DNA from 3 places in the Mesorhizobium sp. B3-1-9 genome. Region 3 is predicted to be linked to each of the others. Evidence: predicted binding sites of a transcription regulator. Region 3 holds the regulator's gene; each other region holds the start of a gene.
What was found. The regulator PhoB, encoded in region 3, activates phosphate uptake and scavenging genes when phosphate is short. The targets are predictions, from matches to a motif close to TGTCATNNANCTGTCAT.
Positions count from the first base shown of each region.

Region 1 (10,391 bases), on a different contig from region 3:
CGAACGGCCATGCGATCACGACCGCGATGCCGTTCAAGGGCGATCCGATCGACCTCGGGTCCGTCGATGGAGCGGTGATCTATGGCGGTCCGTTCAATGTCTTCGACACCGACATACACCCGTTCCTAAACGACGAAGCCGCGCTGATCGAGCATTGCCTGGACAACGATCTGCCGCTGCTCGGCATCTGCCAGGGCGCGCAGCAGATCGCCTGGCATCTCGGCGCCGATGTCGGGCCGGTGGAAAGCGGCATCCGGGAGTTCGGCTATTTCGAGATCACGCCGACGGCCGAGGCCGGCGATTTCCTCGACCGGCCGCTCTTCCTGCCGCAGAACCACTTTCATACTTTCGCCGTGCCGGCCGGCGCCGTGCATCTCGCTTCGAGCGACACGTTCCCCAATCAGGCGTTCCGGATCGGCGACAAGACCTATGCGCTGCAATTCCATGCCGAGCAGGGTCCGGCCGGCTTTCGGCGCTGGCAGGAACGGCAAGCCGCGCCCTACGGAACGCTCGGCGCGCAGGACCGGGACGAACAGGACAGGTTGATGGCGGCCCACCACGCAGCGCAGCTTGCCTGGTTCAGCGGCTTTGTGACCAAGCTGTTCGGTTGAGGCGCATTTGGTGGGAATTCGCGCATGACCATAGACGGCGTCTGCGATCCGCGTTTTGCCGGAGTGCGCGATGCGTTCGCCTGGTGTTTCGCTCAAGGCCTCGAGCATGGCGGCGGCGTCTCGGTCGTGGCCCACGGCAGGACCGTCGTCGATCTCTGGGGCGGCCATGCGGATGCCGCGCGCACCCGCCCGTGGCGGCGTGACACGCTGGTCAACGTCTGGTCTTCGACCAAGGGCGTCGTGGCGCTGGCGATCGCGATGCTGGTGGAGCGCGGCAAGCTGGATTATGCCGCACCGGTGGCGCGCTATTGGTCGGAATTCGCGGCGGGCGGCAAGGAATACATCACGCTAGACCAGGTGATGTCGCACCAGTCCGGGCTGAACGGTCTTGCCGTGCCGATGGATGAGGCTGGCCTGCTCGCCTGGGCGCCCTATGCCGACGCGCTTGCCACCATGTCGCCGCTATGGGAGCCCGGCAGCCGCTGTGTCTACCATGCCCTGACCTACGGCCATCTTGCCGGCGAGGTGCTGCGGCGCGTCGACGGGCGCAGCATCGGCCGCTTCATCGCGGAAGAGATCGCAGTCCCGCTTGGGGCCGATTTCCATGTCGGCCTGCCGCAAGCCCAGGATTCCCGTGCCGCCGAGATGATCGAGGGCCCGAAGACGTCCGATTGGGTCGACTTCGTGCGCGCTTCTCCCTTTCCCCACGCATGCGACAATCCGGCCCCCCGCGCATTGGCGCCCAACGACCGCGCCTGGCGCGCCGCCGAGGTGCCGGGCGGCAACGGCCAGTCCACGGCGAATGCGCTGGCGCGTATCTACGGCATGATGGCGGCGGGCGGGAGCTTTGAGGGCAAGCCCCTGATCGGCCGAGCGGCGATCGAAGAAGCCGCACGGCCGCGCTTTCGCGGCATGGACGACAGCTTCGCGCTGCCAGCCGCCTTCGCCGCCGGCTATCAGATCGAGGATCCTGTCTATGCCCGCCGCGCATCGCCGCAGACATTCGGCCATACCGGCTGGGGCGGCGCCATCGGCTTTGCCGACCCCGGCGCCGGCGTTGGGTTCGGCTATGTCACCAACCGCATGGTGGGTTTCGACGATGTGGACCCGCGCCGCAAGGCCCTGATCGACTCCATCTACGACGCGCTCTGACGCCAGATGAAGCGCTACCGCGCTGTCGGCCGAGGGCCGGCCCTGCCTACCCTCTCAGCCCCGGCGCTTCCTGGCCGGTGCGCGCGACATATTCGGTATAGCCGCCGCCATAGGTGTGGATGCCGTCTGGCGTCAGTTCCAGCACACGGTTGGAGAGTGCCGCCAGGAAATGGCGGTCGTGCGAGACGAAGAGCATGGTGCCTTCATATTGCGCCAGCGCCTCGATCAGCATTTGCTTGGTGGTGATGTCGAGATGGTTGGTCGGCTCGTCGAGCACCAGCAGGTTGGGCGGGTCGAACAGCATCAGCGCCATCACCAGCCGCGCCTTCTCGCCGCCCGACAGAACGCGGCACTTCTTCTCGATCTCGTCGCCGGAGAAACCGAAGCAGCCGGCAAGCGCGCGCAGCGGCGCCTGACCGGCCTGCGGAAACGAGTCCTCCAGCGTCTGGAAGACGGTGCGCTCGCCATCGAGCAGCTCCATGGCATGCTGGGCGAAATAGCCCATCTTGACGCTCGGGCCGCGCGCGACGGAGCCCTCGTCCGGCTCGGAGGCGCCGGCGACCAGCTTCAGAAGCGTCGACTTGCCGGCGCCGTTGACGCCCATCACGCACCAGCGCTCGCGGCGGCGGATCTGAAAGTCGAGGCCCGAATAGATATTGCGGCTGCCATAGGCCTTGTGGATGCCCTTCAGCGTCGCCACGTCCTCGCCGCAGCGCGGCGCCGGCTGGAATTCGAAGGTAACCGTCTGGCGGCGCTTCGGCGGTTCGACGCGGTCGATCTTGTCGAGCTTCTTCACCCTGCTCTGCACCTGGGCGGCATGGGAAGCGCGCGCCTTGAAACGCTCGATGAAGGCGATTTCCTTGGCCAGCATCGCCTGCTGGCGCTCGAACTGCGCCTGCAACTGCTTGTCGGCCAGCGTGCGCTGCTCCTGGTAGAATTCGTAATTGCCTGAATAGGAGGTGAGTGCGCCGGCGTCGATCTCGATGATCTTGTTGACGATGCGGTTCATGAACTCGCGGTCGTGCGAGGTCATCAGCAGCGCGCCGTCGTAATCCTTGAGGAATTTCTCCAGCCAGATCAGGCTTTCGAGGTCGAGATGGTTCGACGGCTCGTCGAGCAGCATCACGTCGGGTCGCATCAACAGGATGCGAGCCAGCGCGACGCGCATCTTCCAGCCGCCGGAGAGTTTCGAAACATCGCCGTCCATCATCTCCTGGCTGAAGCCGAGGCCGTCGAGCACCTCGCGGGCGCGGCCGTCGAGCGCATAGCCGTCGAGCTCTTCGAAGCGGTGCTGCAGTTCGCCGTAGCGCTCGATGATCTGGTCCATCTCGTCGGCGCGGTCGGGATCGCCCATGGCGTGTTCGAGCTCGCGCATCTCGGCGGCCACCGCGCTGACCGGCCCTGCGCCCTCCATGACCTCTGCCACGGCGCTCAAACCGCCCATGTCGCCGACATCCTGGCTGAAATAGCCGATGGTGACGCCGCGATCGACCGAGACCTGGCCCTCGTCCGGCTGCTCCTGTCCGATGATCATGCGGAACAACGTCGTCTTGCCGGCGCCGTTCGGGCCGACCAATCCGACCTTCTCGCCCTTCTGCAAGGCGGCCGAGGCTTCGATGAAGACGATCTGTCGGCCGTTCTGCTTGCCGATATTTTCAAGACGGATCATGGGCTCGTAGGGAGTAGGGAGTAGGGAGTAGGGAGTAGGGAGTAGGGAGTAGGGCCAATAATCGAATGCGCGGGATAAAGGAACCCCTCATCGCTTCTCGGCCTCGACGTAACCTACTGCCTACTGCCTATTGCCTATTGCCTACTGCCCTACTGCCTACTGCCTACTCACCTCGCGTCGTGGAAGATGATCCCGACCGTATGCCGCCGCCCTGACCGCAAGCGGCTCACGCCATGGCGCAGGTTGACGCGATAGTACCCCTTCGTGCCTTGCACCGGCCGGTTGTGAACCGCAAAGATAACCGCATCGCCGCGCTTCAGCGGCACCACCTCGGCGCGGCTTTGCATGCGCGGGCGCTGCTCGGTGAGCACGAATTCGCCGCCGGTGAAATCCTCACCCGGCTCGGACAACAGGACCGCCACCTGCAGCGGAAAGGCGAGTGCGCCGTAAAGATCCTGATGCAGGCAGTTGAAGTCGCCGGGGCCGTATTGCAGCAGAAGCGGCGTCGGCCTCACCTGGCCTTCGTCGTGGCAGCGCTTCAGGAAGGCGGCGTGTTCGGCCGGATAACGCTGCGCCACGCCCATCTTCTCGTTCCAGTCATTGGCGACCGTGGCGAGGCGCGGATAGAGCGCGGTGCGCAGGCCCTCGATCAGGTCCGGCAGCGGATATTTGAAATAGCGATATTCGCCCTTGCCGAAGCCGTGGCGGGCCATCAGCACATGGCTGCGGAAATGCTCCTCATGCGGATAGAGCGCAGCGATATCGGCGCATTCCTCGGGCGAGAGCAGGTCCGGCATGACGGCGCAGCCATTGACGTTGAGCTCGGTGACCAGGACGCGCCAATCCTGCGCAGCGACGCGGGCTTCGGTTGAGCGGCTGGCGCGTTTGGTGTTCAGGGAATGGATGGTCATGGGTTGGCTCCATCGCTTGCTTGCCCGAAGATGGGGCGAGCGACGGGGCCAAACCACCCGATTCATGGCAAAGTGGCGAGGCGATCGAGCTGCCAATCTCCGTCCTTGCGGGGGAGATCAGCAGCTTCACTGCTGGCGATACGCCTCCAGCTCCGGATCGAGGTCCACCTTCACCGCATTGGTAAACACACACGTCGCCACCATGATGCCGGCGAAGGCAACGAGATTGACCAGCAACGCCTCGTCATAGCGCGCCTTGAGCGCGGCCCAGGTCTCGTCCGGGACGGCATTCGCGTCCACTGCGACCGCCTTGCCGAAACCGATCAGCAGCGCCTCGTCGGTCGACGGCTCAATCGCCTCGGGATCGAGGCCGTTGTCGATCAGCGCGCGGCGGAAGAAAGTAACCGGGATTTCTGCCCGCATCGCCTCGGCGATCGTCTTCGAGAACAGCCAGATGGCGCGGTCGTCGAGCGTTGGCTTCAGCAGATCGCGCAGCGTGAACCATTCGGCGTAGATGCGATGCGCGGCCGGCGAATGAAGCGGGATGCGCTTCATGTTTGTCATGCGGCCGCGCAGCGCGAGCTCGCGGTCGTGCTCGGCGCGGATCTCGGCGGAAGCGGTGGCGTAGTCGATCGGCGAAAGATGCGCCATCGGCCTCACCCGAGCTTCGCGTGAAGTGCCGGCGCGCCGCGCAGCGTGTTTGAGACGGTGCAGATATCCTCGGCATCCGCCAGGATCCGTTCTTTCGTCGCGGCGTCGAGGTCGCCGGCGATCGTCAGGCGAATATTGAAGGTTTCCAGCCGCGACGGCTCGTCCTTCGCCTTGTCGCCGGTCACATCCGCCCCCACCTCGCCGAGCCGGTCGGCGATGCCGAGACGGGTGGCGGCGATGCGGGCGCTGAGCACCATGCAGGCGGCTAAGGAAGCATAGAGCAGATCGAGCGGGCTGAAGCCGGGCGCGCTGACCTGCGTGACCACATCGACCGTGCCGCCGGTCGGTGTCGTGACCAGCGGCAGGCCGCCCGGCGGCAGGACGGCGAGCGCGCCGGCGTTTCGGGTTCTGACTTTCAGGTCTGCCATTGCGAGGTCTCCAATTCGGAGACATTGATAGCGGACGTGAATTCACTGAGGCAATCGCCGAGGCAGGCCGTGGGCGATTGGCGTTTCCTCGCCCTCATGAAATGGGGGAGAGGTGGCTCGGCGAAGCCGAGACTGAGAGGGGAGCGCCCTACGAAGGCCCCCTCTCCGTCCGCTTCGCGGACACCTCTCCCCCGCCTCTTGGCGGGGGAGAGGAACCAGTTCTGAAACGCTACTTCGTCAGGTCGAGCGCCGCCGTCAGATCCCCCATCGGCGGCTGGTCGTTGTTGCGCAGCGCCTTGTCGCGGGCGATGAGGCCCGGCAGCACCGGCAGGTCGTAGCGGGCGGTGATGAAACGCAGGATCGAGGTCGTGTCGTATTGGGTGTGGTCGACCGTGCCCATCTTCGCATAGGGCGAGATGATGAAGGCCGGGATGCGGTTGCCCGGGCCCCAGCGGTCGGCCTTGGGCGGCGCGACGTGATCCCAGAAGCCGCCATTCTCGTCATAGGTGATGACGACCAGCATATGGGCCCATTGCGGGCTCTTCTCCAGATGCGAAACGAGGTCGGCCAAGTGCTGGTCGCCCGAGGTCACATCGGCATAGCCGGCATGTTCGTTGAGGTTGCCCTGCGGCTTATAGAAGGTGACGGACGGCAGCTTGCCGTCGTCGATCGCCTTGATGAACTCCACGCCGTCAAGGCCGCCATCCTTGAGGTGCTCGGCCCGCGCGGTCGTGCCCGGGGCATAGGCCGCGAAATAGTTGAAGGGCTGGTGGTGGAACTGGAAGTTCGGCACAGGCGTCGCGTTCTTGCCGTCGAGCGCCGCCTGCCAGGCGCCCGCATACCAGGCCCAGGAAATGCCCTTGAGCGAGAGCAGATCGCCGATGGTGATCTCGTGCTGCGGCGGGAGCGTGGTCGGCTGCGCCGGATCGGCGAGCGTCTTGTCGCCGCCCTCGGCCGGCTTGTTGGCGCTCGGCTGGTAAGGCGGCTGCATGGTGTTGACGGCGTAGAAGTCGGGCGTGATGGCGCCGTCATTGGCGAATTTCGGCACGCCGCCCAGCGCCGAGGCGGGCGAGTTGTCGGCCGGCTTCAGCGTCACGCCATCCGGCTCGACAACGGCGATCTGGCCCTTCACCGGGCTGGTGTCGGCATTGGGATAGTGGGGCGCGCAGGCGCAGGCGAGCATGAAGTGGTTGAGGAAGGAGCCGCCGAAGGCGCCCTGGAAGAAATTGTCCGCCAGCACGTATTTTTTGGCGATCGCCCACATTGGCAGGTTGGAGCCGTCATAGTGGCCCATGACCAGCGAGCCGGAATCGGCCCAGGCGACGAACTTGTCGTTCCGGCCGCCGTCGATCTGCATCTGCTCCTGGTAGAAGCGGTGCCAGAGATCGTGCGTGACGACGTTGGTGCCCTCGTTGAAGCCCTTGGGATCGTCGATGGCGAAGGTGGCGTTGGCCAAATGCGCGCTCTGCGCCTCCGTCACCGCCGGCGTGACGCCCTTGCCGGTCAAGCCGCCCCAGGCCGGCGGCAGTTCGGAAAGCGGCTTGCCATCGCGGTCGAGCTGACGCGCCTGGTCGGGCGAAACGTTGGCCAGGCCGTTGGCGCCGGAGAAGCCGCCGTAGAGGTTATCGAAGCTGCGGTTCTCGGCGTAGATGACGACGACGGTGTCGATCTTGTCGTAGCCGGGAGGAGCCGCGTAGGCAGCAGCGGAGAACGATGCCAGCGCCGTGGAGGCGAGGCAAAGCGAGAGGAAGGACCGGGGGGAGAGAAAGAATCGGGTCATCGGGAAATGCCTCGTGGCTTGGGAATGGCTGGAGGACGGCAATGCAGGAACGCAACTGCATCAATGCCGAGCTACTTCGGCGCCTTGTCACCCATGTGACAGTTCCGCAGCGTCCGAACACGGTTTCGTGAGCGAGAAAGCCGGTCATCAATCCGTTGCACTCGATCCTTACGTCGCGAACGAAATCGGGCGAAGGAAATCAGGGATGTCGCCGCAGACGATGGGACGGAAAAATCACGCGATCGCCCTTCTGGCGGCCTCGATCGTCGGCTTGACCGCGCCTGCGAGCACCGCGGAGCCGTCCGGTGTCCACCCCGGGCCGATGTCGCGCCAGGAAGCCTTCGCCCGCGCCGAGGCGCTGACGGCGCTCGGGCGGCAGATGTTCCTTGACCCTTCGCTCTCCGCCTCGGGCAAGCAGGCCTGCTCGTCCTGCCACGATCCCAACCACGCCTTCGGACCGGCCTCGGCGGCACCCGTCGAGATGGGCGGAGCCAAGCTCGACCAGCCCGGCGTTCGCGCCGTGCCGTCGCTGCGCTACCTGCAGGCGGCGCCTGCCTTCACCGAGCATTTCTACGACTCCGAGGACGAAGGCGACGAAAGCGTCGACAATGGCCCGACCGGCGGCCTGACCTGGGACGGCCGCGCCGACCACGGCAAGGACCAGGCGAGAATCCCGCTGCTGTCGCCCTTCGAGATGGGCAACAAGGACGAGGCCGACGTGGTCGCGGCGCTGCGCAAGGCGCCCTATGCCGGCGCCTTCAAGGCGGCGTTCGGCGCCGATGTGTTCGAGCACCCGCAGGATGCCTTCGACGCCGCGGTCGAAGCGCTCGGCACATTCGAGCAGAGCAGCGCCGATTTCTATCCCTATTCCAGCCGCTACGATGCTTTCCTCGCCGGCAAGGCGCAGCTCTCGGCGCAGGAATTGCGCGGCCGCATGCTGTTCGAGGACGAAGCGAAGGGCAATTGCGCGAGCTGCCATCTCAGCGAGCCCGCCAATGACGGCGAGCCGCCGCAGTTCACCGACTATGGCCTGATCGCGATCGCCGTGCCGCGCAATCCGGCGATCCCCGCCAATGCCGATCCCAATTATGTCGACCTCGGCCTGTGCGGACCGCTGCGCACCGATTTCAAAGGCCGCGCCGAATATTGCGGCCTGTTCAAGACGCCGACCCTGCGCAACGTGGCCTTGCGAAAGAGCTTCTTCCACAACGGCTATTTCCACTCGCTGCGCGAGGCGGTCGCCTTCTACGCCAGCCGCGATACGGATCCCGGGCGCTGGTATCCGAAGAAGGCGGACGGCACGGTCGACAAATTCGACGACCTGCCAAAGGTTTACTGGCCGAACCTCAACACCGACCCACCCTTCAACGGCAAAAAGCCGGGCGACAAGCCGGCGCTGAACGACGCCGAGATCGACGACATCGTCGCCTTCCTCGGCACGCTGACCGACGCCGACCAGGCTGGGCAATAGGGCGACCGGCAGCCAAGGAGACTGGTGGAACACACGGCCTGCTTGCAGCCGGAGCCGTGCTATCCACCGCAAAAGTGTGCCAATGTGAGCCACGTCATAGGAACGCCAAGTCGCGCCTGCTATATTGCCCACCTCTTCACAGATGGAGTCTGCGATGAGGTTCGTCGCGGTGCAGGAGCCGCCCGGCGGCAGTTGGGCGGTGTTCGATGCGGGCAATGGCGCGCCGGCCGAATATGCCGGCCGGGTGCTTATCGGCCTGACATCGCGCGAGGCCCGCTGGTTCGTCGCCGCGGGCAACGACCAGGCGGCTTGGCCACGGCCCGGCCGGCCAGGCGCGCAACTGCGGTTGGTCAGCGGAGGCGGCTCGCCGCCGATGCGCGAAAGGCACGGCCAAACAGGCGGTTGAGAAGACGCACTGACGGATTGATTCAAGCCGGCGCGACCTCGGTGTCGCTCCTCATTGTGCCGGCGCGTAGCGGCTCACCACCATGCCGCTGGCATAGGGCTTCGAGCCGAGGAGCTTCAGCTTGGCAAAACCGCCCTTCTCGAAGATGCGGCGGCCGCTGCCCAGAACCGCCGGATTGATGAAGAGCTGGAACTCGTCGACCAGGCCGGCGGCGATCAGCGCGGCGGCAAAGCCCGCGCCGCCGAACACGGCGATGTTGCCGCCCGCGCCTTGCTTCAGCGCATCGACCTCGCGCGGCAGGTCGCCACTGACGACGCGGGTGCGTTCCCAGCGCGAAGCCTCGAGCTTGTCGCTCGCCACGATCTTCTCAGCCTCGACGATGCGTCGCGCGAAGGCATAGAAGCGATCCTTCGGGTATTTTCTCGCCGCGTTGCCCCAATGGGTCAGATACCCCTCCTCAGCCATCTTGCGGCTCAACAGGATGGTGTCGATTGTTTGGAAGACAGCGTTGAAATCCTGCTTGAGTTCTTCGTCCCAGGCATTGTCATCGCCCCATTCCCAGAGCTGCCAGCGATGCCCCTCGTCCGCGCCGACAAAGCCGTCGACCGACATCTGCATCTGAAGGATGAGCTTTTTCATTTTGGGTCTCCTCGCTAGGAATTTCTGCCGTGAAGGTTCAGGCGGCTCAGCGCGAACGGGCGAAAGTCCGCGCCCAGTCTTCGAAGGTGGTCGGCGTGGCGTTTTCGGCCGAGGGTGCCTCCAGCGCCCAGCGCTCGCCTCTGTTGAAGCTTGCCGCCGTTTCGCCCAGCGCATCGGCAAAACTCGCCGATATGCCGTTGGCGACCATGCCGGCCCGCGCTTCGGCGAACGGCGCTTCATGATAGGCGACATCCTTGCCGATCGCCCGGCCCAGGATCGTGGTGGCCTGTTCGAGCGTGTAGGAACCGCCGCCGTGCAATTCGACGACGCGCCGGGCCGGAAAATGTTCGGCGCTCAACAGGGCGGCGGCGCGCTCGCCAACGTCCTTGGCGGCAATCAACGGCATCGGCAGGTCGCCGCGGAAGGGCGAGGCGAAGACGCCGGACGCCGCCTGCTCGACGAAGCCCATGCCCTTGACGAAATTCTCCATGAAGAAGGAGGCGCGCAGATAGACGAGCTCCTCCAGGCCCAGCGCGGCAAGCCGCTCCTCCATCATCGCGGCGCCAAGCGAGGTACCCATTCTGAGATGGGCATTGAGGCCGCTGAGCAGCACGACACGGTGCAGGCCTGCCTTGGCGATGGACGATGCCAGCCGTGCGCCGACTTGGTCCTC
Region 1 covers NZ_VFTJ01000002.1:304,817-315,207, reverse strand. The annotation lists gene FJW07_RS04955 (glutamine amidotransferase) at 1-611, shown strand, start outside; gene FJW07_RS04950 (serine hydrolase domain-containing protein) at 636-1,763, shown strand; gene FJW07_RS04945 (ABC-F family ATP-binding cassette domain-containing protein) at 1,810-3,432, opposite strand; gene FJW07_RS04940 (2OG-Fe(II) oxygenase) at 3,600-4,343, opposite strand; gene FJW07_RS04935 (hypothetical protein) at 4,470-4,994, opposite strand; gene FJW07_RS04930 (OsmC family protein) at 5,000-5,422, opposite strand; gene FJW07_RS04925 (acid phosphatase) at 5,652-7,202, opposite strand; gene FJW07_RS04920 (cytochrome c peroxidase) at 7,408-8,673, shown strand; gene FJW07_RS04915 (hypothetical protein) at 8,828-9,079, shown strand; gene FJW07_RS04910 (dihydrofolate reductase family protein) at 9,131-9,718, opposite strand; gene FJW07_RS04905 (NmrA family NAD(P)-binding protein) at 9,765-10,391, opposite strand, start outside.
Region 1: FJW07_RS04925 (acid phosphatase) is a predicted target of PhoB. The motif match lies at 7,345-7,361, and genes of this name have one in related genera.

Region 2 (10,391 bases), on a different contig from region 3:
ATATTTGCCATCCGCGCGGCGCGGCATTGCGCGACTCAAGGCCGACTGGAATGGTGGGGCGACTGGAATGGTGATCCAGGCCCAAGCGACTGGAGATTCCCCATGCGCCGTCTCTTTCTGCCCGTCTGTCTGGTCCTGCTTGCGACCGCCCCGGCCGCCTTTGCCGAGGATTGCGACCGCAACGACGACAGCCAGTCGATGCTGAACATTTGCGCCGATGCCGACTATCAGGCCGCCGATGCCAAGCTCAACGCCGCGTATAAGGGTCTTGTCGGCGACAATGACCAGAAGGCCAACAAATTGCTGCAGACCGCGCAACGCGCCTGGATCGCCTTTCGCGACGCCGAATGCGCCTATTCGACCGCCGACAGCGAGGGCGGCTCCATCCAGCCGATGGAAGTTTCGGAGTGCCTGACGGAGCTGACCGACCAGCGCATAAAGCAGCTCACGTCCGACGCCAACTGCAAGCTGAGCGATCCGAGCTGCGCCGGCTCGGATGGGAGTGACGGCGACCAGGACATGCAATAGGGCGCGAGCTTAGCTCGGGCGTCGAATCCGCGTGAAATGGCCCATCTTGCGGCCGGGGCGTGACTCGGCCTTGCCATAGAGATGCAGCATGAGGTCGGGCTCGGCGAGCAGCGCCGGCACCTTCAGCATATCGTCGCCGATCAGGTTTTCCATCATGCAGTCGAAATGCCGGACGGGCGAGCCAAGCCGCAGGCCGGCGACGGCGCGAATATGCTGCTCGAACTGCGAGACGATGCAGGCGGCCTCCGTCCAGTGGCCGGAATTGTGCACTCGCGGCGCCAGCTCGTTGGCCAGAAGCGAGCCGTCGGCAAGCACGAAGAACTCGACGCCGATGACGCCGACATAGTCGAGCGCGGACAGGATTTTCGCGACTGCGTCCTTGGCGGCGGCGGCCGTTTGCGGGCGGATGGCGGCCGGCAAGGTCGAGCTGCGCAATATGCCTTCGCGGTGGACGTTTTCGGCCGGATCGAAGGCGGCGATGGTTCCGTCGAGGCCTCGCGCGGCGATCACCGAAATCTCGCGCTCGAAAGCCACGAGCGATTCCAGGATCAGCGGCACATTGCCCATCGCCTCGCAGACGCCGGCAAAGCCGGCCGTTTCCATGTTGCGGAAGACGCGCTGGCCCTTGCCGTCATAGCCCATGCGGCGGGTCTTGAGCACGCCGCTGCCGTTGAATGTCTTGAGGGCCTCGGTCAGTTGGTCGTCATTATCGACCGGGCGGAATGCCGCCGTCGGGATGCCGATACCGTTAAGGAAGCTCTTCTCGGTGACGCGATCCTGCGCGACTTCGAGCGCGCGTGCCGGCGGATAGACCGGCACTTTTGCCGTCAGTGTTTCGGCGGCGGCGACCGGGACGTTCTCGAATTCATAGGTGACGACGGCGCTGGCGGCGGCGAGTTCGGCGAGCGCTGCCGGATCGTCATAGGCGGCGACGATCTGCCGGTTGGCGACCTGCGCGGCCGGGCAGTCGGGCTGGGACTCCAACACGACGATATGATAGCCGAGGCGCGCCGCGGCCATCGCCAGCATGCGGCCGAGCTGGCCGCCGCCGATGATGCCGATGGCCGATCCAGGAGCCAGGCTCACGGCGCGTCCGTCGGCTCGGTGGCGACCTTGGCGGTCTGCGCCGCGCGCCAGGCGTCGAGCCGGGCGGCGAGCTTGTCGTCGCTGAGCGCCAGCACGGCGGCCGCGAGAAGTGCCGCATTGGCGGCGCCCGCCTTGCCGATCGCCAGCGTGCCGACCGGGATGCCGGCCGGCATCTGCACGATGGAAAGCAGCGAGTCCTGGCCCGAAAGCGCCTTGGACTCGACCGGAACGCCGAAGACCGGCAGAGGCGTCATCGCCGCCGTCATGCCCGGCAGATGCGCCGCCCCGCCGGCGCCGGCGATGATCACCTTGTAGCCGGCAGCCTTGGCGCCCTTGGCGAACTCATAGAGACGGTCCGGGGTGCGGTGCGCCGAGACGATCAGCCGCTTGTGCGGGATGCCCAGCGCCTCCAGCGTCTCCGCGGCCTGGCGCATCGTCGCCCAGTCGGACTGGCTGCCCATGATGATGGCGACGTCGGCACGCTGATCGGTCAAGGTGTGGCTCCGCGGCGGCAAAGGCGCGCCTTAGCGGAATTCGCCGACAGCCGCAAGGATGTGGTGAATGCGCTCTCTCGCTACCCGCACGTTCCGCGGCCTCCCGGGCGCGCGCCCAGCATTCGGCCCTAAGCGATGATGTCGGGAATGATGCGGTCTTCCAGCGCCGACAGCCGGTCTTTCAGCATCAGCTTCTTCTTCTTCATGCGCTGGATCTGAAGCGGGTCGCAGCCCGTGGCGATCATCGCGTTGATGGCGGCGTCGAAATCGGCGTGTTCTTGTTTGAGCCGGGAATATTCGAGGCGTATTTCAGCCTGTTCCTGTTCGGACATTATCTACCGTCTGCGTGTGCATCGCCCAATCGGGCTGTTTGGGCGGGGCCGTGACTTGCGGGTTTGTGACCGGCGCGCAGCCCTTATCACATTTCACTTTGTCGTGGAATGCTACCACGTGGCATTCGACATCGAGATCGGTTGGTGGCAAACTGTCATGGTGCCGTCACAGTCGCAACCTGCGGTGGAGGCGCCCGCGACGGCTGCAATCGAGGAAACCATGAAAGGGAGAACCAATCATGTCTCTTGCATCCCATCTTGATGAGTTGCAGCGGAAACACGGTGACATCGAGCGTGAACTCACCGATGCGATGAACCATCCTTCGGTGGACGACCTCGAAATCGTGAATCTCAAGCGACGCAAGCTGGCAATCAAGGACGAGATTGAAAAGCTGAAGGGGGGCCCGACAACACACTGACCATGCCCTAGGCAACATCACCGCACTCGTTGCGGTGCCAACCTACCGGTGGCAAGATATGCCGCCGGCTTGTTGGCTTTTACTCAATCACCAGACCGTTTTAGTGTAGATCTTGCAGCCCGAGGGTTTTTACATGAGCCCTGCGGCCGTTGATCACGGTCACTGATTTGCAGGCCTTGCCTGCCGCTTGCCATTGACAAGCCATCTTTGCTCCGCCACCTCATGCCCGGAACTCCCAGATGAAGGCGGCCGGCATGACCGGATATTTTTCTTCTCCCTTCCCGCGGCGCCAGTCGGTCGGCGTATCGGTCGGCGGCGTGATGGTCGGCGGCGGCGCGCCGGTCGTCGTGCAGTCGATGACCAACACCGACACCGCCGATATCGACCAGACCGTCGCCCAGGTCGCGGCGCTGCACCGTGCCGGCTCGGAAATCGTGCGCATCACGGTCGACCGCGACGAGAGCGCGGCGGCGGTTCCGCGCATCCATGAGCGGCTGCTGAGGCTCGGCATCGACGTGCCGCTGGTCGGCGACTTCCATTATATCGGCCACAAGCTGCTCGCCGATCATCCGGCCTGCGCCGAGGCGCTGGCCAAATACCGCATCAATCCCGGCAATGTCGGCTTCAAGAACAAGAGGGACCGCCAGTTCGCCGCGATCGTCGAGATGGCGATCAAACACGACAAGCCGGTGCGCATCGGCGTCAACTGGGGCTCGCTCGACCAGGAGCTTTTGACCCGGCTGATGGACGACAACCAGGCGAAGGGCTCGCCGCTCACCGCGCAGGAAGTCACGCGCGAGGCGATCGTGCAGTCGGCGATCCTGTCGGCCGAGATGGCCGAAGAGATCGGACTTGGCCGCGACAAGATCATCCTGTCGGCCAAGGTCAGCGGCGTGCAGGATTTGATCGCCGTCTACACCGAACTCGCCACCCGCTCCGACCATGCGCTGCATCTGGGTCTCACCGAAGCCGGCATGGGCACCAAGGGCATCGTCGCCTCTTCGGCCGCCATGGGCATCCTCCTGCAGCAGGGCATCGGCGACACGATCCGCATCTCGCTGACGCCGGAGCCGAATGGCGACCGCACCCGCGAGGTGCAGGTCTCGCAGGAATTGCTGCAGACCATGGGCTTCCGGCAGTTCGTGCCGATCGTCGCGGCCTGCCCCGGTTGCGGGCGCACGACGTCAACCGTGTTCCAGGAGCTCGCCCAGAGCATCCAGGCCGATCTCCGCAAGAACATGCCGGTGTGGCGCGAGAAATATCCCGGCGTCGAGAATCTCAAAGTCGCGGTGATGGGCTGCATCGTCAACGGTCCGGGCGAATCCAAGCATGCCGATATCGGCATCTCGCTGCCCGGCACCGGCGAGACGCCGACGGCGCCCGTCTTCATCGACGGCAAGAAGGCGGCGACGCTGCGTGGTCCGTCCATCGCGCAGGATTTCGAGAAGATGGTCGGCGACTATATCGAGCAGCGCTACGGAAACGGCAAAGCAGCGGCCGAGTAGGCCGATGCCGCTTTTGCCGCGCGCGACGCTGATCCTGATCTGCGCGCTGATCCTTTCCGGTCAGGCATTCGCCGACCCACCGCAGTCGCGGTCCGCCGCCAAACGGCTGATCAACCGTGTCTGCGATCTGATCGAAGCGCAGGCCCAGCAGAACGGCCTGCCCAAGGATTTCTTCGCCCGGCTGATCTGGAAGGAAAGCCGCTTCGATCCGAACGCGGTGAGCCCGGTCGGCGCCGAAGGCATAGCGCAATTCATGCCGGGCACCGCCAAGATGCGCGGTCTCGCCGATCCCTTCGACATCGGGCAGGCCATCCCGGCCTCGGCGAAATATCTCGCCGAGATGAAGGTCAGCTACGGCAATCTCGGGCTCGCGGCGGCGGCCTACAATGCCGGCGAGAACCGTGTGTCGCGCTGGCTGAGTTCGGGCGGCTTCCTGCCGATGGAGACGGAAAGCTATGTCTTCGACGTCATGGGCGAGCCGGTCGACAAGTTCTCGGACAAGTCCTATGCCGGCACCGTCCAGCCGCTCGACCCGAAGATGAGCTTCGCGGTTGCCTGCCGCAGGCTGCCGGTGATCATGTCGCGGACCGTCGCCATGGCCTCGATCAACGTGAAGCCGTGGGGCGTGCAGGTGGCGGGCAATTTCCGCCGCTCGGCGGCGATAGGCCAGTGGCTGAGGGTCAGGGGCCGGTTCCCCGCTTTGCTCGCCAGCCATGACCCGGTGGTGAGCCGGGTGCGCACGCCGATCGGCCGGCGCGGCATCTATGCGGTCAGGATCGGCGCCGACTCGCGCGGCGAGGCCAACGGTATCTGCAACAAGCTGCAAAGCGTCGGCGGCGCCTGCGTGGTGTTGCGTAACCGGTGACTGGTACCACGAAGTTGGACGTGCTGGCGCGAAGGAACTCGGCGGTAGCCGATGGCTGCCTGACGCCACCTGCCGCTCAAGCCGTCTTCGCCGCCACGGTCTCGCTGAGCCAAGTGCCGATCTTGGCGCCGAGGCGGTCGGGCGAGACAGGCTTGGGCAGATAGTCGTCCATGCCGGCCTCGATGCATTTTTCGCGGTCGCCCTTGAGCGCATGCGCGGTGACGCCGATGATCGGCGTGCGATCGCCGTTCTGCTGTTCGATTGCACGGATGGCGCGGGTCGCCTCATAGCCGTTCATCTCCGGCATGGAGACGTCCATCAGCACCAGGCGCGGGCGCAGCGAGCGGTACATCTCGACCGCGGTGCGGCCATTGCCGGCGATGCGGTAGCTAAGACCGAAACCGTTGAGGATCTGGCCGAAGACCAGCTGGTTCACGTCATTGTCCTCGGCGATCAGGATGTCGATCGGGCCGCTCGGCGCTGCCGTCGATTCCGGCGCGGCCGGGACCGGAACTGCCGGGCCGCGGATGACGGTGAAGGCCGGCGGAGCCGCCTGCGCCGCGGCCGGCTCGCGCACGAAATGCGCCTTGGCGCCTTGCGTGCGCGCCTTCTGGATAGCGGAGATCACGGTGCCCAGCAGCACCGCCGAACGCGCCGGCTTGGTGAGATGCGCGACGATGCCGAAATCGATCACCATCCTGCCGAAATCGACCTGGTCGACCGAGGTCAGCAGCACGACCGGGATGGAGGAGAGGCGGGTGTCGGCGGCGATGGCTCTGGCGACATCGGCGCCGTTCATGCCGGGCATCTGGTAATCGAGGATAATGCAGTCGACCGAGGCGCCGAGCTGGCAGGCGCGGTCGAGGAAAGCGAGGCCGACGGCGCCGCTTTCGGCGGCGGCGCAGTCGAAGCTCCAGCTTCTGAGCTGTTCCAGCAGGATCTCGCGGTTGACCGGATTGTCGTCGATGACCAGCACCCTTGCGCCGGTGACGTCGACGGGTACCAAATCGTCGCGCGACTGCTGGTCGTGCGCCGGCAGCGGCACGGCGAACCAGAACACGGAGCCGCGGCCGATCTCGCTTTCGACACCGATCTTGCCGCCCATCAGGTCGACAAGCCGCGCGCCGATCGCCAGACCAAGGCCGGTGCCTTCATGGCGGCGGGTCGAGGAGCCGTCGACCTGGGCGAATTTCTCGAACACGCTTTGCAGTTTTTCGGCCGGAATGCCGATGCCGGTGTCCTCGACGCGGACCTTGAGCTGGACCACGCCGTCGACGACATCGCCGCCGACATCGATCAGGACATGGCCCTTCTCGGTGAACTTCACGGCGTTGCCGAGCAGGTTGGTGACGATCTGGCGGAAGCGCCCGGCATCGCCGACGACGAAGGCCGGCAGGCGCGGGTCGACGCGCACGATGAGCTCGAGGTTCTTTTCGGCAACGCGTGCCGACACCAGCGTCGCCACATCCTCGACCGCCTCCGCCAGACGGAAGCGGGCGGGGTCGAGCGTCAGCTGGCCGGCATTGATCTTCGAGAAATCGAGGATGTCGTTGATGATGGTCAGCAGCGCGTTGCCGGATTTGACGATGACGTCGGTGAAGGTCTTCTGGCGCGGCGTCAGCTCCGTCTTGGCGAGCAACTCGGCCATGCCGAGCACGCCGTTCATCGGCGTGCGGATCTCATGGCTCATATTGGCGAGGAATTCGGACTTGGCGCGGTCGGCGGCCTCGGCCTTGAACAAAGATGCGGCGGTCTCGGCGAAAGCGCGGCGGATCGCATTCTCCATCGGCCGGAAGATCAGAGCCGCGGCAATGGCAAGGACGGCGAACAAAAGGCCGCTCGCCCATAACAGCAGCCGGTCGCTGGAAGCGTCGGCCAGATGCCGCTCGTCGTCGAGCGCGGTGCGTACGCGCACCAGCATCGGCTGGGCGAAGAGATCGTTCTGGTTGCGGATCTCGCGGTAGCTCCATTCGTCGACCTTCTGGGCCACCGACATCAGGTTGAAGTTGCGCACCATGTCGCGCGCCGACCAGAACAGGTCTCCGTTCACCGCTGCGGATTCGAGCGCGTCGGCGGTGTTCTTCGACAGGCGCGGCCTGATCTCAGCAAGCTGGGCGTTCAAGATACCGATCTCGCCCGTCAGGCGTTCGGAATGGCCGCGCGCGGCGGCGGTCAGCGCATCGCGTGTCTCGCTGCGCCAGGCGGTGCCGGTCGTCTCGGCGAAATTGGTGGCGTTGCGCAGGTCGCGGGCGAAGATGACGAAATTGCCGCTGAGGGCATCGACCTCGTGACGGTACGAATTCACACGGTTGAGCGCGAACATGACGGCGGCCGAGGCCAGCGCGAAGATCAGCAAGCCTGAAATGTAGCGGATCCGGATCGAACGGAGGAAGGAAGAATATTCCGGCATGCGCAACCCCAACACATACGCACAATTTTAATGGTCGGGATTACGCTTGATTTACATTAACATTTCGTTGGTGGGGCAAGATCGCCTGCGTTGACGGATCAAGTCGGGCGGGTCGCTCTGCAAGCGGCCCGCCTTGCTCAAATCAGACCCTATCCTTGGCGCGGTAGGTGTCGGGAAGAACGAAGACTTCGTCGGCGCGGCCGTAGCCGCCGTCGCGGACTTCCTCGATCAGCACCATGGTATAAGGGCGCACGCCTTCGCCGAAATAGTCGACGAACATCTGCGTGGTCTTGTGGATGAGATCTTCCTTCTGCGCCTTTGTCAGGGCGGCTTCGGGAGTCTTGAAGTTGGCAAAGGGCATTTCAAGGTCCTTTCGGGTTGGTTGGTCTAAAGCGATGGGTGGAGAAGATCGGCAAGACCGATGCGCTCAAGAAGCTGCGCCCGGACGCGGTCGGCGACGCCGTTGACGATGGTCGCCCCGTCATCCGAAGGATCGACATGGACGCGGAACGGCCGGCGGCCATGCGGCATCGCGACGAGATCGACGATGGCCTCAGCGACTTTCGAGGGATCGGCATCGACCGGCTCCAGCCCGGCAAGGCCCTTCAACGCCTGGTCGTCGACGCCAGCATAAGGTCCCGACCAATAGGCGTCCGCGCGCCCGGTGTCGGCCGGCTTGCCGGAATGGGCGAAATGCTCCGTGCCTTTGGTGAACGCGCCCGGCACGACGACGGTCGTCTCGATGCCGAAACGGGCAAGCTCCAGCGCGTAGCTCTGCGCCAGCGCGTCCATGCCCGCCTTGGCGGCGAAGTAGGGCGCGAGGAATGGCGGCGTGCCGCCGCGCGTGCTGCTCGACCCGACCCAGATCATCAGAGCCCGGCCGAGCCCGCGCATGTGTGGAAGCACAGCCCGGTTGACGCGGTGGGTGCCCAGCACATTGACGTCATAGAGCGCCGCCAACTGCTCCGGCGTGAAGGCTTCAGTCGGTCCGAATACCATATGGCCGGCATTGTGGATGACGACGTCGATGCGGCCGGCTTCCGCGAGGATGGTTTCGACGGCCGCCTCGATCGAGGCCTCCGACAGCACGTCGAGCGCGATGGCGCGGATCGCCAGTTTCTCCTCGCGCGCCAGCCTTTCGACTTCGGCCACGGCTGTGCCGCCGCGCGCCTGCGGATCGCGCATCGAGGCATAGACCCGGTGACCCGCCCTGGCGAGCGCCTCGGCCGTCATGGCGCCGAAGCCGCTCGATGCGCCGGTGATGAGTATCGTCTGCTGCATGATCGTGTATCTCCCTGGCGCAATTGCGGACGCAAACCGCTGCGCGCTTATGCCGGAATTGCTTCAGATCGCGCCGCCATTGGCGCGGACAACCTGGCCGTTGACCCATTGGCTGTCGGGACCGGCGAGGAAGGCGACGAGGCCGGCGATGTCGTCGGGCTGGCCGAGGCGGCCGAGCGGGATGAGTTTCGTTATCGCTTCGATCTGCGCGGCGCTCTTGCCGTCGGTGAAGAGTTCCGTGTCGACCGGACCGGGCGCGACTGCGTTGACCGTGATGTGGCGCGGGCCGAGTTCCTTGGCCAGTATATGCGACATGGCTTCGACGCCGGCCTTGGTCGCGGCATAGACGCCGTAAGCGGGCTGGTAGAAGCCGACGACGCTGGACGAAAAGTTGATGATGCGTCCGCCATCCTTCAGGCGCCTTGCAGCTTCGCGCATGCCGCGGAACGGGCCGCCGAGATTGATGGCGACCTGGCGTTCGAACGCCGCGTCGTCGGTGTCCGCGACCGGCGAGAGCCTCATCATGCCGGCGTTGTTGACGAGGATGTCGATCCCACCGAAGGCCTTTTCCGCCGCATCGAACAAAGCGACCATGCCGGCCGGGTCGCCGATATCGGCCTGGACGGCCAGGGCAGTGCCGCCGGCGGCCTCGATGGCGGAAACCACCTCATCGGCGGCATCCTTGCCGCGCGCATAATTGACGATGACGGCGATGCCGTCCCGGGCGAGTCGTTTGGCGATTGCCGCGCCGATGCCTCTCGAGGCGCCGGTCACGATCGCTGTTCTTGTTTTCTGCATGATCGATCTCCGTTCGTTGTTGTGGGGCGGATATAGACCGCCGCGCCAACCGGATAATCAGCCCTCCATTGACAGCAGTATTCGGATTAGGCGAACAATCGAGGCATGGATCGACTTGACGGGATGCGGCTCTTCGTTCGCGTGGTGGAGCGGCGCAGTTTCACAGCCGCGGCGGCCGATCTCGGCCTGCCGCGCTCGACCGCAACCGAAGCGGTGAAGCAGTTGGAAGACCATCTCGGCGCGAGGCTGCTGGACCGGACCACCCGCCACGTCGCCACGACACTCGATGGCCAGGCCTATTACGAGCGCTGCCTGTCGATCCTGGGCGAGGTGGAGGACGCCGAGGCCGGCTTCCGCAGCGCCGAACCGCGCGGCCTGCTGCGCATCGATGCGCATCCGCTGCTCACGCAGAGGTTCCTGCTGCCACAATTGCCCGCGTTCCTTGACCGCTATCCCGAAATCGATCTGCAAATCGGCCAGGGCGACCGGCTGGTCGACCTGGTGCGCGAGGGCGTCGATTGCGTCATCCGCGCCGGCGAGCTGCAGGACAGCGGCATGATCATGCGGCGGCTGGCGATGATCGGCGAAATCACCTGCGCCAGCCCGAGCTATCTGAAGCGGCACGGCGTGCCGGCATCACCGGAAGCGCTGGAGGGCCATCAGGCCGTCGGTT
Region 2 covers NZ_VFTJ01000016.1:105,144-115,534, forward strand. The annotation lists gene FJW07_RS23835 (lysozyme inhibitor LprI family protein) at 103-528, shown strand; gene FJW07_RS23840 (5-(carboxyamino)imidazole ribonucleotide synthase) at 538-1,614, opposite strand; gene purE (5-(carboxyamino)imidazole ribonucleotide mutase) at 1,611-2,108, opposite strand; gene FJW07_RS23850 (DUF465 domain-containing protein) at 2,237-2,440, opposite strand; gene FJW07_RS23855 (YdcH family protein) at 2,680-2,859, shown strand; gene ispG (flavodoxin-dependent (E)-4-hydroxy-3-methylbut-2-enyl-diphosphate synthase) at 3,114-4,364, shown strand; gene FJW07_RS23865 (lytic transglycosylase domain-containing protein) at 4,369-5,229, shown strand; gene FJW07_RS23870 (response regulator) at 5,306-7,639, opposite strand; gene FJW07_RS23875 (4-oxalocrotonate tautomerase family protein) at 7,782-8,000, opposite strand; gene FJW07_RS23880 (SDR family oxidoreductase) at 8,027-8,923, opposite strand; gene FJW07_RS23885 (SDR family oxidoreductase) at 8,984-9,718, opposite strand; gene FJW07_RS23890 (LysR family transcriptional regulator) at 9,824-10,391, shown strand, end outside.
Region 2: FJW07_RS23855 (YdcH family protein) is a predicted target of PhoB. The motif match lies at 2,594-2,610, and genes of this name have one in related genera.

Region 3 (10,391 bases):
GACGACAACGCCGTCAACCGCTCGATCCTGAGCGAGCAGATGGCGTCGTGGACGTTCGATTCCTGCGCGGCCGAAAGCGGCGCCGAGGGGTTGAAGGTGCTGATTGCCGCCGCCGCCTATGGTGTGCCGGTCGATTGCGTGGTGCTCGACTATCAGATGCCCGGCATGACCGGCGCCGAGATGGCGCGCATCGTGCGCAACACGGCGGGCCTGGCGCATACGCCCATCATCATGCTGACCTCGGTCGACCAGTCGCTTGCCGGCACGGCCTATCGCGACCTCGGCATCGATGCGCAGCTGATCAAGCCGGCGCGCTCCTCCATTCTCCTGGAAACGCTGGTCTCGACCATCCAGCGCCACCGCCACAGCAGCACGGCCGCGCAGCCGCAACCCGCCATTGGCGCCGGCAGCTCCCCGCAAGCCGCTCCGGCGCAGACGGCGGCATCGGACCGCGCCATGCTGCAGCCGCCGCCGGCGCGGGCACGTCCACGCCCTGCCGATGCGGAGCGCGGGCTCGACATCCTCGTCGCCGAGGACAATGAGGTGAACCAGATGGTGTTCACCCAGATCCTCGGCGAGACCGGTTACCGCTTCGAGATCGTCGGCAATGGCCGCAAGGCGCTCGACGCCTTCGGCAGGCTCAATCCGCGCATGATCCTGATGGACGTGTCGATGCCGGAAATGAACGGGCTGGAGGCGACGGCCGCCATCCGCAGGCTCGAGGAGGACATGGGCACGCATGTGCCGATCGTCGGCGTCACCGCGCACGCGCTGAAGGGCGACCGCGAACGCTGCCTGGAGGCCGGCATGGACGATTACCTGCCGAAGCCGATCAGTCCGCGGGCGCTGCTCGAAAAGCTCAAGCGATGGCTGGGCTCGGACGTCGAGACCCGGCGCAACGCAGGTTAGAGCAATATCGGGAAAAGCGTGAAACGCTCAAGCTCCGGCGCCTTCGCGTAGCCGTCCGTCCCGGAACTGCGCGAAATCAAGAGTCAAGGCGGATTTTAGCCGGCTGGCGGGCGCAGGGCGTTGACGCATGCGTATGGTGCGATCGCACCATACCAAAGCAAACGCCAAGCTCGGACAATCACGACATTGATTCCGCTCTTCGGTTACGGGCGGGAGCAGCGACCGCCAACAAGAAACAGCGTCGACTCTACCCCAACGGACCTGTTTTCGGCGATGGCCAGGCCATGATCCGCTCTGGCATTCAGGCAACGCACTCTCGTCCGGATTTTATTTCCCGGCGGCCATCATCCGGCCGCCGGGATAAATTTTGTTTCAAAAGTCAGACAAGTTACTGATTCCCGCGGCAAACTCCGGCCGGTCCTTCGAGGCCGCCGCGGACCCTTCCGAGCATCCCCGTTCAGGCGTTACCGGGCTGACACGAAACTGTCATGCGACTGTAATAATCGAAGGCTATTGCGCTCACCGGGCGCCGATAGAACGGGTGCCGAAAGACCATCTTCCGAACAGGAGCAGGCCACATGAGACATTTCATCCGCTCGGCGGCCGTTGCGATTGCAATGGCTGCGGCATCAACCCTTAGCATCTCCGCCGCAATGGCAGCCGATATCTCCGGCGCCGGCGCCACTTTCCCCTATCCGATCTATGCGAAGTGGGCCGACGCCTACAAGAAGGAGACCGGCATCGGTCTCAACTACCAGTCGATCGGCTCCGGCGGCGGCATCAAGCAGATCAAGGCCAAGACCGTGACCTTCGGCGCTTCCGACGCGCCGCTGAAGGGCGAGGATCTGGACTCCACCGGGCTCGCGCAGTTCCCGATGGTGATGGGCGGCATCGTTCCGGTCGTCAATCTCGAAGGCATCAAGCCGGGCGAACTGGTGCTCGACGGTCCGACGCTGGCCGACATCTTCGCCGGCAAGATCACCAACTGGAACGACGAAGCGATCAAGAAGCTCAACCCCGACGCCAAGCTGCCCGACCAGGCGATCGCCGTCGTCCACCGTTCGGACGGCTCAGGCACCACGTTCAACTTCAGCTACTACCTGGCTGACGTCAGCGCCGACTGGAAGTCGAAGGTCGGCGTCAACACCGCGCTCGAATGGCCGGTGGGCATCGGCGCCAAGGGCAATGAAGGCGTCGCCAACAACGTCTCGCAGACCGGCGGCGCGATCGGTTACGTCGAATACGCCTATGCCAAGCAGAACAAGCTGACCTACACCGACCTGGTCAACAAGGACGGCAAGAAGGTCGAGCCGACCGCCGCCGCGTTCTCGGCCGCCGCGGCCAATGCCGACTGGAGCTCGCAGCCGGGCTACGGCGTCATCCTGGCCAACCAGGCCGGTGCTGAATCCTGGCCGATGACGTCGGCCACCTGGATCCTCGTCTACAAGAAGCCCGACGACACTGCGGCCACGACCGAAGCGCTCAAGTTCTTCGCCTGGTCCTATGCCAAGGGCGACGAGCTGGCCGCGGGCCTGGACTACGTTCCGATGCCCGACGCGGTCGTGAAGAGCGTCGAGGAAATGTGGGGCAAGGACATCGTCGACGCGAGCGGCAAGCCGCTTTACTCCGGCATGTAATTCCTAGCGAATAAGGAGGGCGTCTCCGGCGCCCTCCTGTCTCTTTCGAAATGCGAGGGGCTAAATGACAGCCGTTTCCGACGCCGCGACATCGTCCGCCCTGCGGACCAGGGAAGCGACAGTGCGCCGCTTCGCCTTCACCGACATGGCATTCCGGACGGCCACGCGCCTTTCCGCCATCCTCGTGCTGGTTCTGCTCGGCGGGGTCGCGATCTCGCTGGTCGCCGGCTCGTGGGAGGCGCTGTCGAAGTTCGGCTTCTCCTTCCTGACCACCGAATCCTGGAACCCGGTCACCGAGAATTTCGGCGCCCTGGCGCCCATCTACGGCACCATCGTCACCTCGGCCATCGCCATTCTCATCGCTGTGCCGATCGGCATCGGCATCGCCATCTTCCTGACCGAGCTCTGCCCGCGTCCGCTCAGGCGCCCGATCGCCATCGCGGTCGAGCTGCTCGCAGGCATTCCCTCGATCATCTACGGCATCTGGGGCCTGTTCGTTTTCGCGCCGTTCCTGCAGACGACGATCCAGCCCTTCGTCATCTGGCTCTTCAAAGGCATCCCCGGCCTCAACAGCCTGTTTGCCGGCCCGCCCTACGGCATCGGCCTGCTGACCTCGTCGCTGATCCTTGCCATCATGGTGCTGCCCTTCATCACCTCGATCACCAAGGACGTGTTCGACACGGTGCCGGCGGTGCTGAAGGAATCGGCATACGGCATCGGCTGCACGACCTGGGAAGTGACCCGGCGCGTGACCATCCCCTATACCCGCGTCGGCATCATGGGCGGCGTCATGCTCGGCCTCGGCCGCGCGCTCGGCGAGACGATGGCGGTTACCTTCGTCATCGGCAACGCGCACCGCATCAGCGCCTCGCTGTTTGCGCCGGGCACGACGATCTCGGCGACCATCGCCAACGAATTCACCGAAGCCGACGGCAATCTCTATACATCCTCGCTGGTATCGCTCGGCCTGATCCTGTTCATCATCACCTTCATCATCCTCGCGCTTGCACGCTACATGCTGTTGCGCATCGATAGCCGCACGGGAGCCTGACCGATGTCGACTGCCGCATCGCTTCACCAAAGCCGCAAACGCAAGAATGCCGTGATGATGGCGCTGTGCGTCGTCGCGGCTGGCATCGGCCTCGCCTGGCTGGCGCTGATCCTCGGCGCCCTGCTCTACAAGGGGCTCTCCGGGGTGAACCTGGCGGTGTTCACTGAAATGACGCCGCCGCCCGGCGACGCCGGCGGCCTGCTCAACGCCATCTACGGCAGCATCGTCATGACGATCATCGGCATCGTCGTCGGCACGCCGATCGGCGTGCTGGCCGGCACCTACATGGCCGAATATGGCCGCTTCTCGAAGCTTACGACGGTGGTGCGCTTCATCAACGACATCCTGTTGTCGGCGCCATCGATCATCATCGGCCTGTTCGTCTATGAGCTGATGGTGCGGCCGATGGGGCACTTCTCGGCGATTGCCGGCGCCGTCGCGCTGTCGATCCTGGTGATCCCCGTCGTGGTGCGCACCACCGAGGACATGCTGAACCTTGTGCCCAATGCGCTGCGCGAAGCAGGCGCCGCCATCGGCGCGCCGCGCTGGGTGGTGATCCGCTCCGTCGCCTACCGCGCGGCAATGTCGGGCATCGTCACCGGCATATTGCTGGCGATCGCCCGCATCTCCGGCGAGACGGCGCCGCTTCTCTTCACCGCGCTCAACAACCAGTTCTGGTCGAGCAATCTCAATGCGCCGATGGCCAGCCTGCCGGTGACCATCTTCCAGTTCGCTCTCAGCCCTTACGAGGAATGGCAGCAACTGGCCTGGACGGGCGCACTCATAATCACCCTGACGGTTCTCGGGCTGAGCATCATCGCCCGCAGCCTAACCGGACGCAGAGAGGACAGATGAAACCGATGTTGTCCACCGACCTGAACGCAGCCGACACGACCGTCGAGAAGGCCAAGATCGAGGTCAAGAACCTCAATTTCTACTATGGCCAGTCGAAGGCGCTGAAGGACATCAACCTGTCCCTGCCCGAGCGCAGCGTCACAGCCTTCATCGGCCCGTCGGGCTGCGGGAAGTCGACGCTGCTGCGCGTGCTCAACCGCATCTACGAGCTCTATCCGAAGCAGAGCGCCGAGGGCCAGGTGCTGCTCGACGGCAAGAACATCCTCGACCGCTCGCAGGACCTCAACCTGCTGCGCACCAAGATCGGCATGGTGTTCCAGAAGCCGACGCCGTTCCCGATGTCGATCTACGAGAACATCGCCTTCGGCGTCAGGCTCTATGAGAAGATCAGCAAGGCCGAGATGGATAGCCGCGTCGAGCAGGCGCTGAAGCGCGCCGCGCTGTGGACCGAGGTCAAGGACAAGCTCAACGCCAGCGGCCTCAGCCTCTCGGGCGGCCAGCAGCAGCGCCTGTGCATCGCCCGTACCGTGGCGGTGAAGCCCGAGGTCATCCTGCTCGACGAGCCGGCCTCGGCGCTCGATCCGCTGTCGACCGCCAAGATCGAGGAACTGATCGACGAGTTGCAGGCCGACTACACGATCGTCATCGTCACCCACAACATGCAGCAGGCGGCGCGCGTGTCGCGGCAGACGGCGTTCATGTATCTGGGCGAGCTGGTGGAGTTCGACCGGACCGAGAAGATCTTCACCTCGCCTCGCGAGAAGCGCACGCAGGACTACATAACCGGCCGCTTCGGCTGAGTTCATACGAGGACATCATCATGGCCGAACATACCGTCGCCTCCTTCGACGAGGATCTGAGGCAGATCAGCCGGCTCATCAACGACATGGGCGATCTCGCCAGCTCCATGGTCGGCGGTGCGACCAGGGCGCTGCTCGAGACCGACAATGCGCTGGCGCAGCGCGTCGTCTCCGACGACGCCATCATGGACGCTCGTCAGCGCGAGCTCGACGACCGCGCCATCACGCTGATCGCCAAGCGGCAGCCGATGGCGGACGACCTGCGCAACGTGGTCGGCTCGATCCGCATGGCGGGCGACCTTGAACGCATCGGCGATCTCGCCAAGAACATCGCCAAGCGTGTCGGCTCGGTCGGCGTCAGCGCCGCGCCGCGCGACCTCACGCATTCGATCGATTCGATGGCGCAGCTGGTGCTGATCCAGGTGCAGGCCGTGATCCAGGAATATATGGTGGGCGATGCCACGGCGCTGGCCAAGCTTCGCAACGACGACGAGCGCATCGACGTCAAATACACGTCCGTCTTCCGCGAGCTGTTGACCTACATGATGGAAGACCCGCGCAACATCACCGCTTGCACGCATCTTCTGTTCTGCGCCAAGAACCTCGAGCGCATCGGCGACCATGTGACCAACATCGCCGAGAACGCCTATTATGTGCTGACCGGCACGCAATTGCCCGCCAATCGTCCGAAGCAGGACGAGACCGCAATGTCGGCGCCGGCGGCCTGACGAAAAGGTTACCCCGATGATCGCGCCACGCATCATGGTGGTGGAGGACGAGGAGCCGCTGGGGGTGCTGCTCCGCTACAATCTCGAATCCGAGGGTTACCAGGTCGAAGTGGTGACCCGCGGCGACGAGGCCGAAATCCGCCTTCAGGAAAACGTTCCCGACCTGCTCGTGCTCGACTGGATGGTGCCGGCGGTTTCCGGCATCGAGCTCTGCCGGCGTCTCAGGATGCGGCCCGAGACCGAGCGGCTGCCGATCATCATGCTGACGGCGCGCGGCGAGGAAAGCGACCGCGTGCGCGGCCTCTCGACCGGCGCCGACGACTATCTGGTCAAGCCGTTCTCGACGCCCGAGTTCATGGCGCGCGTCAAGGCGCTGCTACGCCGCGCCAAGCCGGAGGTGCTGTCCAGCGTGCTCAAGGTCGGCGACATCGTGCTCGACCGCGAATCGCACCGCGTCTACCGCAAGAAGAGCGAGATCCGGCTCGGGCCGACCGAGTTCCGCCTGCTCGAATTCATGATGCGCCATCCCGGCCGCGTGTTCTCGCGCAGCCAGCTGCTCGACAATGTCTGGGGCGAGACGATCTATATCGACGAGCGCACCGTGGACGTCCATGTCGGGCGCCTGCGCAAGGCGGTCAACAACGGCCGCATGCCGGACGTCATCCGCACCATCCGCGGGGCGGGCTACGCGATCAGGGAGGATTAGTCCCTGGACGCCAAAGTCCTGACGGGTCAGGCACTTCCAACAACCACGTTGATGGGTAGCCGAGACGCTTGTACTTCGTCATCCACGGGCGGAGCAAGGAGCGTAGCGACGCAGCGCAGACCCGAGGATCCATTCCGTGACTTCCACGCGCCGCTATGGCGCAGAACTCTGCACCGCTGCACCGTACGATCGAGGTAACGGCATGGATTCCAGGGTCTGCGCGCGTCGCTTCGCTCCTTGCTCCGCCCTGGAATGACGAAGTCGCCGTGGCTTCGGCCAATCTCCAACGTTGGTGCGATTCGCGGCTTCAGCGCCACGTTCGCTCAGGCCACGTTCTTCCCGGCCCCCGCTCTGGCCTGCACCCCCGGCGCGAAAATCTCCTGATCGACGAAGGTCAGCGCGCGCATGGCGCAGCCTTCGCGGATAAGCGGCAGTTCGTTCGGCTCGGTGTCGAAGGAGATCGATTCCGAGTGCTGGCCGCCGGCGGTCTGGGCGATCGCCTCTCGCAGCGCCGGCTCGATCAGGTCGAAGGCGGCCGCGCTTACGCCGACCATGGCGACAGGCGCCGGGTCGATAAGGGCGAACAGGCTGCCGAGGCCGAAACCGAGTGCTTCGCCGGCCCGGCGATAAGCCTCCCGCTCGGGTCCGTCCTCCTGCCGGGCTTTCGCGGCCAGCGCGCGCATATCGGCGTCACCGACGTCGGTCGGCGTGGCATCCTCGCTTATTCCCATGGCGCTGCGCCAGATCGCGTAATTGCCGGCATAGGCCTCGACGCAGCCGCGGCGGCCGCAGCGGCAACGCGCGCCGCCCGGACGATGGATCATATGGCCGAACTCGCCGCCGGAGGAATGTGTGCCGCTGAACAGCGCGCCCTTCAGCACCAGGCCCATGCCGATACCGTGCGAGAGCAGGATGGCGATGAAGTCGTCGCGATAGCGCTCGGGATCGCGCCATTGCAGCGCCACCGCCATCATGTTGCAGTCGTTCTCCATGGTGGCGGGAATACCGAATTCCCGTTCGAGGAGGTCGGCGAAAGGGATGTCGGTCAGCGGCGTGATCGGCGACCACAGCATGGCGCGTGAATGGGAATCGGTGATGCCCTGAATGCCCATGGCGATGCGGGCGACGCTGCCCACGTCGAGGTCGGGATCCCCCAGCCGGCGCCGGACGATCGCCATGCATTCGCCGATCAACTCGTCGCGGGGCATGACAAGCGTGTCGAGGCGCTGCTGCTCCTCGGCAACCACCTGGCCGGCATAATCGATCACGGCGACCGACAGGAAGTTCAGCGACAGCACCACGGTCAGCACCGCGGCGGCTTCGGGGTTCAGCGCCAGACCGATCTGCGGCCGGCCGCGTTTCAACGCCGTCGGCTCGCTGGCCTTGCTTTCGGTGAGAATGCCTTCCTGGATCAGATCGGCGGAGATCGCCGAAATGGTCGAGTGGCTGAGCCCGGTGGTGGCGGCAATCTCCGTGCGCGAGGGCTGGCCGGCGCGGCGCACGGCCGAAATCACCATGGCGCGGTTGCGCCGGCGCAAATCGTCGTGACGGATTCCGACCGACATCGTCTCGCACGTCCTCCCAGTCATCGCGGCCTTGTGATGATGATGCCATGGCCTGTCGGTGACATGCTAGGGATAGTGGCAGAAGCCGCAGCCTGTGTCATTATTTATTGCGGATGTCGAAAAAAATACCCTGACCCATCAAAACCCATCAGAATCGCAGTTGACAGCGTCGTTTTGCTGGACCACTATTTTTTTGAGGCTCGAAAAAAAGCCTCTGTGCCGGCCTTCGGGCCAGTCTGGGTCGCGCCGCACAGGCGCAGGGAGGAAATCATGAAGAAATTCGCAGCCGCCATTCTGGCGGGCGTTGCCATGTCGCTGACGCTGGCGTCGGTCGCCGAGGCGAAGGACAAGGTGATCGGCGTGTCGTGGTCGAATTTCCAGGAAGAGCGCTGGAAGACTGACGAAGCGGCGATGAAGGCCGCCATCGAGGCCGCCGGCGACAAGTATATCTCGGCCGACGCGCAGTCCAATCCGGGCAAGCAGCTGACCGACGTCGAAAGCCTGATCTCGCAAGGCGCCAACGCGCTGATCATCCTGGCGCAGGATGCCTCGGCAATCGGCCCGGCGGTGCAGAAGGCGCTCGATGAAGGCATTCCGGTCGTCGGCTACGACCGCCTGATCGAGAACAAGGACGTGTTCTACCTGACCTTCGATAACAAGGAAGTCGGCCGCATGCAGGCCCGCGAGGTGTTCAAGGTCAAGCCGGAAGGCAATTATGTCTTCATCAAGGGCTCGGGCGCCGATCCGAACGCCGACTTCCTGTTCTCGGGCTCCATGGAAGTGCTGAAGGAGGCGATCGACAGCGGCAAGATCAAGAATGTCGGCGAGGCCTATACCGACGGTTGGCTGCCCGCCAACGCGCAGAAGAACATGGAGCAGTTCCTGACCGCCAACGACAACAAGGTCGACGCGGTCGTGGCGGCCAATGACGGCACCGCAGGCGGCGTCGTCGCGGCGCTGACGGCGCAAGGCCTGGCCGGCACCGTTCCGGTCTCGGGCCAGGACGGCGACCACGCGGCGCTCAACCGCATCGCGCTCGGCACGCAGACCGTGTCGGTGTGGAAAGACGCGCGCGAGCTCGGCAAGAACGCCGCCGAGATCGCCTCGCAGCTCGCCGACGGCAAGAAGATGGGCGACATCGCCGGCGCCAAGGACTTCACGACGCCCGGCGGCAACACCGTCAAGTCGCTGTTCCTGACTCCGATCGCGATCACCAAGGACAATCTCAACGTCGTCATCGACGCCGGCTGGATCAAGAAGGACGAAGTCTGCGCGGGCGTTGCCGCCGGTAGCGTCAAGGCCTGCAACTAAGTCTGCCGGCTCTCGATCAAAATCCCTGCGCCGCGGCCTGAAAGCCGCGGCGTTTTCTCAAAAAGATTTGTGTTTCCGCCTCTGGCGGATAGCTTCTAGGCTTGGCCAGGCATCCGCGCCAGACGGGCAGGCCGGCGGGAGGAAATCATGACCGACACGACGTCTACGACGTGTTCGAGCTCGCCGACCGGGTCTGCGTGATGAAGAACGGCCAGGTGGTCGGGACCGCGCGCACCACCGACGTCACCCAGGACGAGGTGCTCGGAATGATCATCCTGGGCAAATGCCCGCCAGGCGCCATTCCGGGTCCAGGCGCGCTGAAGATCGCGGCATGATGATAGCCGGCTAATTAACGACTGCGTGATGTACCAGCCGCAGTGATGATTTGACCGCGCCATTGTGTTGGCGCGGAGACTTGCCCATAAAGGTCGTCGACCGTCCACGGGCCGCATCCTTGATTTGAAGAAGCTCTTTCCGATCGTTGCCTTCGTCGCCGTCGCGCTGATCAGCCTGACGATGGCGGGGTTTGCCTATTTCGCGACGCAGGAGGCGGCTCGGATCAAGTTCGAGGGTACCGCCGATGACGCGCTGAGCCGCATCGAGAGCCGCATCGACCTGCATCTGTCTCTGCTGCGTTCGACGCAGGCGCTGTTCGATGCCCGCAACGGCGACATCTCGCGCGGCGAATTCAAGGCCTTCTTCACCGCGCTCGACATCGACGACAATTTCGCGGGGCTGCGCGGCCTCGGCTTCCTGAGGCTCGCCAAGACCGGCGACGAGGCGGCCGTGGAACGCGACATCCTGCACGACCATGGGTCGGCGCATCCGA
Region 3 covers NZ_VFTJ01000020.1:71,404-81,794, reverse strand. The annotation lists gene FJW07_RS26200 (response regulator) at 1-909, shown strand, start outside; gene pstS (phosphate ABC transporter substrate-binding protein PstS) at 1,488-2,546, shown strand; gene pstC (phosphate ABC transporter permease subunit PstC) at 2,611-3,597, shown strand; gene pstA (phosphate ABC transporter permease PstA) at 3,601-4,452, shown strand; gene pstB (phosphate ABC transporter ATP-binding protein PstB) at 4,449-5,252, shown strand; gene phoU (phosphate signaling complex protein PhoU) at 5,273-5,980, shown strand; gene phoB (phosphate regulon transcriptional regulator PhoB) at 5,997-6,686, shown strand; gene FJW07_RS26165 (ROK family protein) at 7,010-8,251, opposite strand; gene xylF (D-xylose ABC transporter substrate-binding protein) at 8,522-9,562, shown strand; partial or broken gene FJW07_RS26155 (sugar ABC transporter ATP-binding protein) at 9,718-9,897, shown strand; gene FJW07_RS26150 (CHASE domain-containing protein) at 10,022-10,391, shown strand, end outside.